DNA from 3 places in the Nonomuraea sp. NPDC050310 genome. Region 2 is predicted to be linked to each of the others. Evidence: riboswitches for the same ligand, from Rfam matches in the RefSeq annotation. Region 2 holds a riboswitch; each other region holds the start of a gene.
What was found. Region 2 has a riboswitch for cyclic di-AMP ahead of AB0I67_RS39270 (hypothetical protein). Riboswitches for the same ligand answer to the same signal wherever they lie in the genome.
Positions count from the first base shown of each region.

Region 1 (4,201 bases), on a different contig from region 2:
TCGTCATCATGTCCGGCGGCCCGCTGACCAACATCGTGCTGGCCTTCATCCTCTTCGGCGTGATCTTCATGGGCTTCGGCGTCGCCACCGCCAAGCCGGTGGTGGCCGAGATGCCGCAGTGCGTCATCCCGACCGCCGAGCTCACGAAGAACCCCAACCGCCAGTGCACCCCGGCCGACGCCAAGACCCCCGCGATCCTGGCCGGCCTGCAGCCCGGCGACAGGATCGTCGCCTTCAACGGCCGCCCGATCAGCGCCTGGGAGGAGATCCAGGGCAACATCAGGAGCGCCGGAGCCGCCCAGGTCACCCTCGGCATCGAGCGGGCCGGGCAGCGCCAGGACCTCAAGGTCAACCTGATCGCCCAGGAGATGCCCAAGCTCGACGACGCCAAGAAGACCGAGGTCGTCGGCTACCTGGGCGTCAAGCCGCAGGCGGTCGTCGAGCGGCAGAGCATCGGCTACACCGTCAGCGAGATGGGCGGCATGATCGCCCGCGTCGGCGAGTCGCTGGTCAACCTGCCCAACCGCATGGTCGGCGTCTGGCACGCGGCCTTCTCCGGCGAGGAGCGCGACCCCAACGGGCCGATCGGCGTGGTCGGCATCGGCCGCATCGGCGGCGAGATCGCCACCCTCGACACCCCGATCGAGAACAAGCTGCTCTTCTACGTCAACCTGATCGCCATGTTCAACCTGGCGGTCGGCATGTTCAACCTGATCCCGCTGCTCCCGCTGGACGGCGGCCACATCGCGGGCGGCCTGTGGGAGGGGCTCAAGCGCGGCTTCGCGAGGATCACGCGCCGGCCCGAGCCCGCCCACGTCGACGTGGCCAAGGTCCTGCCGCTGACCTACGCCCTGGCGTTCCTGATGATGTTCATGGCCGGTCTGCTGGTCTACGCCGACCTGGTCAACCCGGTCCGCCTGGCGGGCTGAGGCTACTCGCCGGTGGCCCCGTCGATCCGCTCGCGCAGCAGGTCGGCGTGGCCGTTGTGGCGGGCGTACTCCTCGATCATGTGCACCACGATCCAGCGCACGGTGAACCGGTCGCCGTCGTGGGCGACCACGTCGTCGAGGGCGCGCTCGGCGAGGATCTTCCTGGACCGGGCGATCTCCTCCTGCCAGGCGGCGAAGGCCGCCTCGTAGGTGTCGGAGGCGGCCTCGTGGAAGGCGGCGTCCCGGTCGTCCTCGCGCCAGTGCCGGGCCCGGGCGTCCTCGCCGGCGATCACCCGCCGGAACCAGCCGCGCTCCACGTCGGCCAGGTGCCGCAGCAGGCCCAGGAGGGACATGGAGGAGGGCTCGACGGCGGGGGTGGCGAGTTGCTCGTCGGTCAGGCCGGAGCACTTCCAGGCCAGGGTCTCGCGCTGGTAGTCGAGGAAACCGGTCAGGGTCTCGGCTTCGGGGGCGACATGGGGAGGCTCAGTACGTTGCATAGTCCCCCATTTGTACCGGTTTGCAGGGGGCGATGCTGTACCGGTTTGCAGGGGGCGATGCGCCCGGGCCTCCGCGCCAGATGCCCGGGCGCACCACGTCTCAGAGCATCGAGATGTGCACGTGGTCGTAATGGTTGGCGGTGATGCTGCCACGGTCGGACATGGCCCGCCAGCCCGAACCCTGGTTGATCCGCTGCTTCCAGATCACGTACTTGACGCCCAGCTTGTCCATGTTCTTGATCGCCCACGCGGCGACCTGGTCGCCGAGCGCGTTGCCGGCGTTGGAGGGCATGGCGCCGCCGCTGCTCATCATGAAGTCGCAGGCCCGGCCGAGCGGGTGCTCGCCGCTGTCGTCCACGCGGTAGCAGCCGACGGTGTACTGCAGGTTGAAGTTCTTCTGGATCTCCGCCCGCATCAGCCGCGTGCGCGGGGTGATGTTGTCCGACCCGCTGGGCAGCTCGGGCGCGAAGGAGCCGTCGGAGCGGCGGCCCGTGCCGTACGGGACGAGCTCCACGAGCTTCTTCTTGATGTCGGAGATGAGCTTCTCCGCCTCGTCGCGCTGGGCGGCGAGCTCGGTGCTCTCCTTCTTGATCGTGACCGCCAGCGTCGAGGCCTGGTCGGCGGCGAGCTTCTTGGCGTCCCGCGTGGCCTGCACGCCCTGGATGGCCGCCTGCTGCTGGTCGGTCACCGCGTCGAAGACGGCGGCGCCGACGGCGTCGGTCGGCATGAAGGGCGGCAGCGAGCCGTTGTTCTGGTACTGGATCTCGGCGAGCTGGGTGATGAGCTTCTCGGCCTCGGCGAGCTGCGCCTCGGCCTGGGCCAGCCGGGCCTTGGCCGCCTTCTCCGCACTCTGGGCCTTGCCCAGCGAGACGCGCTTGGCGTTGTAGGCCTCGATGAGCTTGTCGGCCTTCTTGTTCAGCTTCACCAGCTCGGCGCGGAGCTCCGGCTCGGTGGGCTTGGGCGCGGCGACGGCGGGGAACGTGCCGAAGGTGAGTGCGACCGCGGTGAGAATCCCCGCGGTGACCATCGCGGACTTGGCCGCCACGAACCTTCCTCTCCTTCTGCCGGCCGGGTTAGCTGACGGGTTCGGGCAGGAGATGCCCTACCACCGAAGTGGATTCACCCCAGGGTGCGATGGGTCCCCGGCTCCCGGGCGACGCGCCCGGGATTAGGCGTGCGACGGCTGTGACAGCCGTTGCGAGAGGGATACTAACGGTAAAACCAAGGTAACGCGACTCCAAGCCGAGATCGCTTAGTGATCTACCTGTGATCGAAGCAGTCGGGCCGCCTCCTCCGGCGGTACGTCGTTGACGAACGCGCCCATCCCCGACTCCGATCCGGCCAGGTACTTCAGCTTGCCGGGCGCCCGCCGGACCGAGAACAGCTCCAGGTGCAGGTAGGCCAGTTCGCGGCCCTGCCGTACCGGCGCCTGGTGCCAGCCCGCGATGTACGGCATGCGCAACCCGAACAGCCCGTCGAAGGCCCGCAGCACCGAGGTGTAGAGCGGCGCGAACGCCGCCCGCTCCTCGGCCGTGAGCGCCGGCAGGTCCGGCACCTGGCGATGCGGGTACAGGTGCACCTCGAACGGCCACCGCGCCGCGGCCGGCACGAAGGCGGTCCACAACTCGTTGGCGGCGACCACCCGGGGCCCGGCCTGCTCGGCGGCCAGCACGTCGGCGAAGAGCGTGGGCCGCTTGGCCGCGGCGGCCAGGTGCAGCCGGGTGCGCGGCGTGACGTACGGGTAGCCGTAGATCTGCCCGTGCGGGTGGGGGAGGGTGATGCCGATCTCCTCGCCGCGGTTCTCGAAGCAGAAGACCTGCTCGACGCCCTCGATCGTGGACAACTCGGCGGTGCGGTCGGCCCAGGCCTCCATGACCAGCTCGACCTGCTCGTCGCTGAGCTGGGAGAAGCTGGAGTCGTGCTCGGAGGTGAAGCAGACCACCTCGCAGCGGCCCACGCCGGGTCGCACCTCGCTCAGGCCGCCGACCTGGGGGTAGTCGCCGAGGTTGGTGGAGAAGGAGGGGAAGCGGTTCTCGAAGACCACCACGTCGTACTCGCTCGCCGGGATCTCGGAGGCGCGTGCCGCGGTCGACGGGCACAGCGGGCACTCGTCGGCGGGCGGCAGGAAGGTGCGGCTCTGGCGGTGGCCGGCGATGGCCACCCACTCCTCGGTGAGCGGGTCGTAGCGCAGCTCGGAGGCGAGCGGGCGGGGATCGAGGCGGCGGCGGTCGATCGCGGACCGGTCGGCGTCGTCGCGCCGGTCGTAGTAGATCAGCTCCCTGCCGTCGGCCAGGTGAGTGATGGTGCGCTTCACGACGCTTCCTCCGCGATGATCAGTTCTCCGGCGCGCTCGGCCAGGTCCCGGCGCGCCTCGGCGTCCAGGCGCGCGTCGCTGATGACGACGTCGGCCTGGGACAGTTCGGCGATGGTGCTGATGCCCACCGTCTGCCACTTGGTGTGGTCGGCGGGGACGACCAGGCGCCCGGCGCACTGCACCAGCGCGCGGTTGGTCTCCGCCTCCAGCAGGTTGGGGGTGGTGAATCCGGCGCGCACGCTCATGCCGTGCACGCCCAGGAAGAGGGTGTCGACGTGCAGCGTGCGCAGCGCGGCGACGGCGACCGGGCCGACCAGGGCGTCGGAGGGGGTCCGGACGCCGCCGGTGAGCACGACCGTGCGGTCGTCGCGCTGGTTGCGGTGGAAGACCTCGGCCACCTGGATCGAGTTGGTGATCATCGTGAGGTCCGGGACCTCGATCAGGTGGTGGGCCAGCGCCCA
Region 1 covers NZ_JBFAKP010000024.1:117,714-121,914, forward strand. Annotated here, with positions in the region: gene AB0I67_RS36650 (site-2 protease family protein) at 1-929, shown strand, start outside; gene AB0I67_RS36655 (DinB family protein) at 932-1,426, opposite strand; gene AB0I67_RS36660 (hypothetical protein) at 1,527-2,471, opposite strand; cyclic di-AMP (ydaO/yuaA leader) riboswitch at 2,475-2,611, opposite strand; gene galT (galactose-1-phosphate uridylyltransferase) at 2,679-3,740, opposite strand; gene AB0I67_RS36670 (DeoR/GlpR family DNA-binding transcription regulator) at 3,737-4,201, opposite strand, start outside.
Region 1: linked by a shared signal. The riboswitch ahead of AB0I67_RS36660 (hypothetical protein) and the one ahead of AB0I67_RS39270 (hypothetical protein) in region 2 are both predicted to bind cyclic di-AMP.

Region 2 (4,201 bases):
GCCGGCGTGGACAACCCGGTGCTGCGCTGGGCGGGCCTGTTCGGCAACCCGGGGCTGACCTGGGCCGACCTGCCGTTCCTGCGCACGCACTGGGACGGCCCGATCCTGCTCAAGGGCATCGTCTCGGCCGAGGACGCGCTGCTGGCCGCCGAGCACGGCGTGGACGGCGTGGTGGTCTCCAACCACGGCGGCCGGCAGGTGGACGGCGGCATCGCCGCCCTGGACGCGCTCCCGCGGATCGCCGAGGCGGTGGGGGAGCGGCTGACCGTGCTCTTCGACTCCGGCATCCGCACCGGCGCCGACGCGGTCAAGGCGCTCGCGCTCGGCGCGCGGGCCGTGCTCGTCGGCCGCCCGGTGCTGTACGGCCTGGCCCTCGGCGGCCAGGAGGGCGTGGAACACGTGCTGCGCTGCCTGCTGGGCGAGCTGGACATCACCCTCGCGTTGTCCGGCCACTCCGGTCCCGGCGACCTCGCGGGCCTGGTGACCGGCGGCCCGATGTCGCACTGACTGGGCGCTCGTGGGAAACTTCGGATGTCCCCTACACCAGGAGGTCCTCATGACTGATTCCCAGGCTGAGCCCGAGTCGAGCTCTGACTCGCCGGAAGATGAGATGAAGCGCAAGTTCCGCGAGGCGCTGGAGGCCAAGCGTAACCAGCACGCCAGCGCGGAGGCCGGTGGCAGGGGCAAGGATCCGTCCAAGATCCATGGCGCCCATGGCCCGGCCGCCAACAAGCGTTCGTTCCGGCGCAAGAGCGGTTGATGCGCCCGGACCGAAGGGGTGTGGCCCTGGCCACACCCCTTCGTCATGTCCTGGCGACTTCGCTCGCCCTCGCTGCGCGCCGGGCTCGGGCGACTTTGCTCACACTTTCCGTTGGTCATGTCCCGGCTATTTTGATCACCGTCTTGCCCCTGGCCAGCCCCGCCCGGTTGCGGGCCACGGCCTCCGCCGCCTGGTCGAGCGGCACCTCCACGTCGACCCGCACCCGGTAGCGCTCGGCGTCCAGCAGGTCGGCCAGCGTCTCCAGCAGCACCACGCTCGCGCTGTTCTGGAAGTTGACCGCGTGCACCTCCCGCTCGGCCAGCGCGTCCACGTCCGCCACGCCCTGGGTGGTCAGCGCCATGCCGCCGGGACGCAGCAGATCGGTGGCCGCCTCGAAGCCGCCCGCGTCCTGCACCAGGTCGAAGAGCACGTCCAGGCCCTCCGGATGCAACGCCCGCACCTGGTCCGCCACGGGTGAGGCGGTGTGGTCGATCACCTCGTCGGCCCCCAGCTCACGCACCAGCGGAGCCAGGTCCGCGGTCGCGGTGGCCACGACCCTGGCCCCCTGCGCGTCGGCGAACTGGACCACGCCCTGCCCGACGCCGCCGGTCGCGCCGACGACGAGCACCGTCTGCCCTGCGTCCACCCGCGCTTCTTTAACCAGGTTGTAGGCGGTCATCGAGGCCGTCGGCACCGCCGCCGCCTGGCTCAGCGTGAGCCCCCTGGGCGCCCTGGCCACCGAGCCGGCCTTGGCGACGGCGAACTCGGCGAAGGAGCCGCCCCCGGTGGACAGGCTCATGAACTGCCCGTAGACCTCCTCGCCCGGACGCAGCTCGGTGACGCCCTCCCCGACCGCCTCGACCACGCCCGCGCCGTCGTTGCCCATGACGAGCGGGAAGGCGTGCGGGACCACGTCCTTCAGCAGCCCGTCGGTGACCTTCCAGTCGAAGGGATTCAGCCCGGCGGCGTACATCCGCACCAGGACCTGCCCTGGTCCAGGCGTCGGAACGGGCACTTCCATGACCTCAGGACGCTCGCCGAATCGGGTGATAGCCACCGCTTTCATGATTCCTCCTCAATGATCGCATTTGAGGGGGATGAAACCCATGTAATCAAAGGCGTTCCGGCCACTCGGGAGGCGGGGTGGACCTGGAGTTTCGTGGGCATCCAAGGTAGATCTTCTGCCCTAATCATGGGTTTAGTTTTGCTTTTGCCCGTTTCTTGGCCTAATGTCCATTGAGTCAGGAGCCCGCTCAGCAGGGCAGACGCCGAATCCCGCGCCGCGCGGGAACCGGGGACCCACTTATCTGGGGTGAATCCGACGCATCGTCGGTAGGGCATCTCCACGCCCGAACCCGTCAGCTAACCCGGTAGGCGAGATGGAGAGGACAACAGCCAGTGCAGCACCGTGACAGATTCTCCGGCCGCGCCGTATCGGCACTCGGGTACTGATACCCCACCGCAACACCAACTGATCTTTTCGCGCCTCGCGTAGCGACCGTCGGCATCCCCTTTTTGCCCGGCTACGCCCTTCATTGATCAGGCGCTGCCCCTGTCTCCGCACGAAGGACTTTCGCTTTTCATGACCGCCCGTTTTGGCATGCGCGCTTTCACCCTGCTCTCTTCCGGTGCGCTGGCCGGCCTCATGGCCATGACCGTCCCCGCCCACGCCGACTCCGTGCAGCTCACTCCGGTGGCCAAGCAGGAGCAGAAGCAGATCCTGCTCAAGGGCACCACCACCGCGTCCTACTACTGGGACGACTCCTCCGGCCGCAACGGCGACACCGGCCTGCCGGCCAGCGGCAAGCCCATGCAGAAGGGCATGGCCGCGAGCCCGAGCTGGCCCCTGTTCACCGAGGGCTACGTCGTCTACAAGGGCAAGAAGGCCCCGTTCTTCGTCGGCGACCGCGGTCCCGGCAACCCGTCCAACCGCGGCATCATGCTCGACCTGGACGCCAAGACCTTCGCCTACCTGCTGGGCGGCACCTTCAACGACAGCTCGCTCTCGGTCGAGGGCGTCGGCGGCGAGGGCCACGCCAAGGTGCAGTACGTCATCACCAAGTGGGGCGACGGCGTCGGCAAGAAGAACCACCCGGTCGCCTTCTCCACCGGCGCGTGGGGCCGCAAGGACAGCAACCCGGCCAAGCCCATCCCGCTGGTGAAGAAGACCGAGCCGAAGAAGGACCAGGAGCCCGAGGGCCAGGAGCCCGTCGTGGCCGCCGCCGCGGTCCCGGCCGAGCAGCCGGCCAAGGAGGCCACCTCCGCGGACCTGAAGACCATGGCCGTCAAGGAAGACGCCAACGGCAACAACTGGGGCGGCGTCCTGCTCGTCGGCGGCCTGGCCGTGCTCGGCGGCGGCGCGTACCTCGGTCGCGACCGCGTGCGCAAGCTCGTCCGCCAGTAGACCTTCCTCGAACCCCCCTCCTGAAGAGGCCCGGCACCGTGATCCCCCTCACGGCACCGGGCCTCTTCCTTTTCCTGCATGTGTGAGGGCCTCTTCACGGCGGCCCTCCCTCCTCGCGGTGGGGTCCCTTTACGGCGGGCTACCAGAATGTCATTCTGTTCCCCGTGACCACGACCGTACCCGCGAACGGCATCGAGATCGCCTACGAGAGCTTCGGCTCCCCCGAGGGCCGCCCGCTCCTGCTCATCATGGGCCTGGGCGCCCAGATGATCCTCTGGGACGACGAGTTCTGCGCCCTGCTGGCCGACCGCGGCCACCACGTGGTGCGCTACGACAACCGCGACGTCGGCCTGTCGACCCACCTGCACGAGGCCGGCCCGCCCGACCTGGCCGCCGCGCTCTCCGGAGCCCCGTTCCAGCCCGCCTACCTGCTGTCCGACCTCGCCGACGACGCCGCCGCGCTGATGGACGCCCTGGGCTGGCCCGCCGCGCACGTGGCCGGCGCCTCGATGGGCGGCATGATCGCCCAGGAACTGGCCCTCTCGCACCCCTCCCGGGTGCTCAGCCTCACCTCGATCATGTCCACCCCGGGCAAGGCCGGCCCGCCCACTCCCGAGGCCAGCGCCGCCCTGCTGTCGCCGCCCGCCCGCACCCGCGAGGAGGCGATCGCCGGAGCCCTGACGGCCTGGAAGGTCCTGGGCTCGCCGGGCTTCGGGCTGGACGCCGAGCGCATCGCCCGCCGCGCCGGCCTCAGCTTCGACCGCGGCCACGACCCGGCCGGCGTCAGCCGCCAGCTCGCCGCCATCCTCGCCTCGGGCGACCGTACCGAACGGCTGGCCAAGCTCGACGTGCCCACCCTGGTCCTGCACGGCGAGCAGGATCCGCTGATCCAGCTCGCCGGGGGCCAGGCGACCGCCGAGGCCATCCCCGGCGCCCGCCTGGTCACTTTTCCCGGCATGGGGCACGATCTGCCCCGGCCGCTCTGGGAGCGGATCGTCACCGAGATCACCCGGCTCACCGCCGCCTAGAGCGGGGGT
Region 2 covers NZ_JBFAKP010000030.1:27,169-31,369, reverse strand. Annotated here, with positions in the region: gene AB0I67_RS39285 (lactate 2-monooxygenase) at 1-507, shown strand, start outside; gene AB0I67_RS39280 (DUF5302 domain-containing protein) at 557-760, shown strand; gene AB0I67_RS39275 (NADP-dependent oxidoreductase) at 876-1,826, opposite strand; cyclic di-AMP (ydaO/yuaA leader) riboswitch at 2,017-2,152, shown strand; gene AB0I67_RS39270 (hypothetical protein) at 2,343-3,164, shown strand; gene AB0I67_RS39265 (alpha/beta hydrolase) at 3,329-4,192, shown strand.

Region 3 (4,201 bases), on a different contig from region 2:
ACGATGGAGCCGTTGCTCTGGCGGTAGGCCTTGAGCCCCTCGAAGAGCTCCTGCGCGTAGTGGAAGACCGAGGTCGCCGGGTCGAGCGTCAACGGCCCGTACGGCTCGAGCCGCGCGTTGTGCCAGCCGAGCTCCTCAGTGAAGTCGATCGAGATCATGTGGTCGGTGAAGTGCTGACCGAAGCCGGGCGCCGCGAGTATCTGGTCGCGCTCGGCCGCGGTGCGCGCGCGGTCGGAGAGTTGCACGTCGAAGCTGAGCGTCATGGCGGAGTCCTTCTTTCGCGAGGCGGGCTTATGTCCAGTATCTGGGATGTAGCGGCATCTATACCAAAAACGCCTGGTGGCTGCGGCCACCAGGCGTTCGTAGGGCAGGCAGGCCGGAGCGCGAAGGGCGCCCGGCCGGGTACGGCTAGGCGCCGCCGGCTACTCGTGCGGTGATGTCGTCACCGATCTCCTGGGTGCCGCGCACCCGGCCGCCGCTCCGCTCGAGGATGTCGGCGGCGACGGCCTGCTCGACGCGCTCGGCCTCGGCGGTCAGCCCGAGGTGCTCGAGGAGCATGGCGATGGAGAGGATGGTCGCGGTCGGGTCGGCCTTGCCCTGGCCGGCGATGTCGGGCGCGCTGCCGTGGACGGGCTCGAACATGCTCGGCGCGGTGCGGTCGGGGTTGACGTTGCCGCTGGCGGCCAGGCCGATGCCACCGGCGATGGCGGCGCCGATGTCGGTGATGATGTCGCCGAAGAGGTTGTCGGTGACGATCACGTCGAAGCGGCCGGGGTCGGTGACGAAGAACATCGAGGCGGCGTCGATGTGCTGGTAGTCGGTGGTGACCTCGGGGAAGTCGGCGGCGACCCGCTTGACGGTGCGGGCCCACAGGTCGCCGGCGAAGGTGAGGACGTTGGTCTTGTGGACCAGGGTGAGCTTCTTGCGGGGCCGCTCGGCGGCCTTGGCGAAGGCGTAGCGGACCACGCGCTCCACGCCGAAGGCGGTGTTGAGCGACTCCTGGGTGGCGATCTCGTGCGGGGTGCCCTTGCGCAGCACGCCGCCGGCGCCCGCGTAGAGGCTCTCGGTGCCCTCACGGACGACCACCATGTCGATGTCCTCCGGCGCGACGCCGGCCAGCGGCGTCTCGACGCCCGGGAACAGCTTCACGGGCCGGAGGTTGACGTAGTGGTCGAGCTCGAAGCGGAGCTTGAGCAGCAGGTCGCGCTCCAGGACGCCCGGCGGCACGCTGGGGTCGCCGACCGCGCCGAGCAGGATCGCGTCGTAGCCGCGCAGCTCGTCGAGGGTGGCGTCGGGCAGCACTTCGCCGGTGCGGTGGTAGCGAGCGGCACCCAGGTCGTAGTGGGTGGTCTCGATCTTGACACCGGTCGCGTTGAGGACCTTCAGTCCTTCGGCGACGACTTCGGTGCCGATCCCGTCTCCGGGGATCACGGCCAGACGAATGTTGCGCGACTCCATGAGAACGTACCCTACCCCCCTGTCTCGCCCTGCGAACAACCTATCTCAAAAGGCGGACACTACTTTTTGTCCGATTTGCGACCTTTTGACCCTTTCGTTAGAGTCCCACGAGCCTAATCCGTCACGTCCGTGACAGAGCCGGGGACCCACCTTTCTTCATGGGGCGAATCCCTTCGTGTAGGGCCGACTTCCAGGCCCGAGCCCGTCAGCTAACCCGGTCGGCCGCGTGGAAGGACCCTCCCCTGTCTCGCCTCGTTCTCGCCGCCCTCGCCTTCCCGCTGGCGCTCGCCGCCACCCCGGCCCCGGCCCACGCCTCGGCCGGCGCGGGCAGCACGCCGGAGAAGGCCGCCAGCATCACACTGGACGCCGCCCAGGTCAAGGAGGTGCGCGACCGGGCCGTCAAGCCGCCCGCCTGGAAGAAGGCCCTCGCCTACGCCATGTCCAAGCGGGGCGTGCCGTACGTCTGGGGCGGGACCTCCGACCGCGGCTACGACTGCTCCGGACTCATGCTCCGCGCCTACGAGAGCGCGGGCATCGAGCTGCCCCGCACCGCGGCCCAGCAGTACTCCGCCTTCGGCAGGAAGATCTCCTGGAAGGAGCTCAAGCCGGGCGACATGGTCTTCTTCTCCGGCCTCGGGCACGTGGGCATGATCAGCCGCCCCGGGTACATGGTGCACGCCCCGCACTCCGGTGACGTGGTCAAGGAGGAGCGGCTCAGCGGCTGGCGGCGCGGCGCCTTCGTCGGCGCGGTCCGGCCCGACCCCAAGGGCGTCGCGCTCTGGGCGGCCCTGCTGAAGCAGAAGGCCAAGCCCGCCGAGACGATGCCTACCGCGAGCCTCTGAGCTCGAAGATCAGCTCCCAGGCCCGGGCCTTGGCGTGGGCGACCGCGCCCAGCAGCACCCCGCTGTCGCCCAGCGCGCTGGCCACCACCTGGGGCCGCAGCGGCCCCAGCTCGGCGATCCGCCGCTGGATGGAGCGCCCGAGCAGGTCAAGGTTGTGCCCGACGCCGCCGGTGAGCACGATCACCTCCGGGTCGAGCACGGCCGCCACCGCGACCAGCAGCCCGCCGATCCGCCGGCCCTCGCCGTCGACCACCGACAACGCGACCGGGTCGCCCCCTGCCGCGGCGGCGAAGACCTCGCGGGCGCTGTCCAGCAGCAGCCCGGCGGCCTGGGCGGCGCGCACCACGCCGGGCGCGGCGGCGACCGTCTCGGTGGCGCCGCGCTCCAGGGTCTCGTCGCCCTCGGGCGCCTCGGCGGCCGGCAGGTAGGACACCTCGCCGGCCGCTCCGCGGGCGCCGACGTAGAGCTCGCCGTTGATGACGATGCCCATCCCGACGCCGGTGCCGACCGAGACCAGCGCGAAGTTGACCTTGCCGCGGCCCTCGCCGTACGCCATCTCGCCGACCGCGGCGAGGTTGATGTCGTTCTCGATGACCAGCTCGACGCCGAGCGCGGCGGCCAGCCGTTCGCCCAGGTCAGGACCGGGCAGGTTGGGGGCGAGGGAGAGCAGCCCGGCCGCGGGGTCGTAGACGCCCGGCGCCCCGACCACTGCGCAGGCGATCGAGGACCACTCGACCCCGGCCTCGGCGGCGGCCTGCCGGGTCAGCTCGGCCACGCAGGCGGCCAGCTCGGCGGAGGTGCGGGCGGTGTTGCGTGCGTCGGTCCGCCCGACGAAGGCGGCCCGCAGGTCGGCGACGGCCACCCGGATCCAGTCGCGGCCGATGTCGATGCCCGCCACGTGCCGGGCGGCGGCGTTGAGGTCGTACAGCGAGCTGACCGGCCCGGGCCGGCCCAGGACCTCGCCCACCAGGTGCACGAGGCCGTCCTCCTCCAGCCCGGCCAGCACGGCGGAGACGGTCGGTTTGGACAGGCCGGTCGCCTTCGCCAGGTCCGCGCGCGCGGCGGGACCGTGGGCGGCCAGCCGATCGAGGAGCTGCCGCTCGTTCAGCACGCGGAGCAGCCGCGGATTCCCCAGCACAGCGGAAGTCTAGCCAACGCGTTGATAGTAAATTACCTTTCTTACCAAATAGGAGAGGAGGGGCGATGCACCGCACAGCCGCCCTGGGAGCACTCTGCTTAGCCGCCGCCCTGCTGACCGCCTGCGGGTCCGGTACGGCAGGCCAGAACAGCGAGGCCGGCAAGACCAGCAAGATCGCGCTGTTCCTGCCGGAGTCCAAGACCACCCGCTACGAAGCCTTCGACCGCCCGCTGTTCGAGGCCAAGGTCAAGCAGCTCTGCCCCGACTGCGAGCTCCTGTACGGCAACGCCGACCAGGACGCCGCCAAGCAGCAACAGCAGGTCGAAGCCGCCCTGGCGCAGGGCGCGAACGTGATCGTCCTGGACGCCGTGGACGCCGGCGCGGTCGCGCCCCTGGTCAACCAGGCCAAGCAGCGCAAGGTCCCGGTGATCGCCTACGACCGGCTGATCTCCGGCATCGACTACGCCTACTACGTCTCCTTCAACAACGTCCGTGTCGGCGAGATGCAGGGCCGGGCGCTGCTGGAGGCGATGACCGCCAAGGGCGTGGCCGGCCAGGGCGAGATCGTGATGATCCACGGCTCCCCCACCGACCCCAGCTCGGCCGACTACAAGAAGGGCGCCAAGAGCGTCCTGGAGGGCAAGGTCAAGGTCGGGCGGGAGTTCGACACCCCCGACTGGAGCCCCGACAAGGCGCAGCAGCAGATGGAGCAGGCCATCACCGCCCTGGGCAAGGACCGGATCGTCGGCGTGCTGAGCGCCAA
Region 3 covers NZ_JBFAKP010000009.1:7,272-11,472, forward strand. Annotated here, with positions in the region: gene AB0I67_RS21840 (branched-chain amino acid aminotransferase) at 1-263, opposite strand, end outside; gene AB0I67_RS21845 (3-isopropylmalate dehydrogenase) at 409-1,458, opposite strand; cyclic di-AMP (ydaO/yuaA leader) riboswitch at 1,559-1,697, shown strand; gene AB0I67_RS21850 (C40 family peptidase) at 1,842-2,300, shown strand; gene AB0I67_RS21855 (ROK family transcriptional regulator) at 2,284-3,438, opposite strand; gene AB0I67_RS21860 (substrate-binding domain-containing protein) at 3,504-4,201, shown strand, end outside.
Region 3: linked by a shared signal. The riboswitch ahead of AB0I67_RS21850 (C40 family peptidase) and the one ahead of AB0I67_RS39270 (hypothetical protein) in region 2 are both predicted to bind cyclic di-AMP.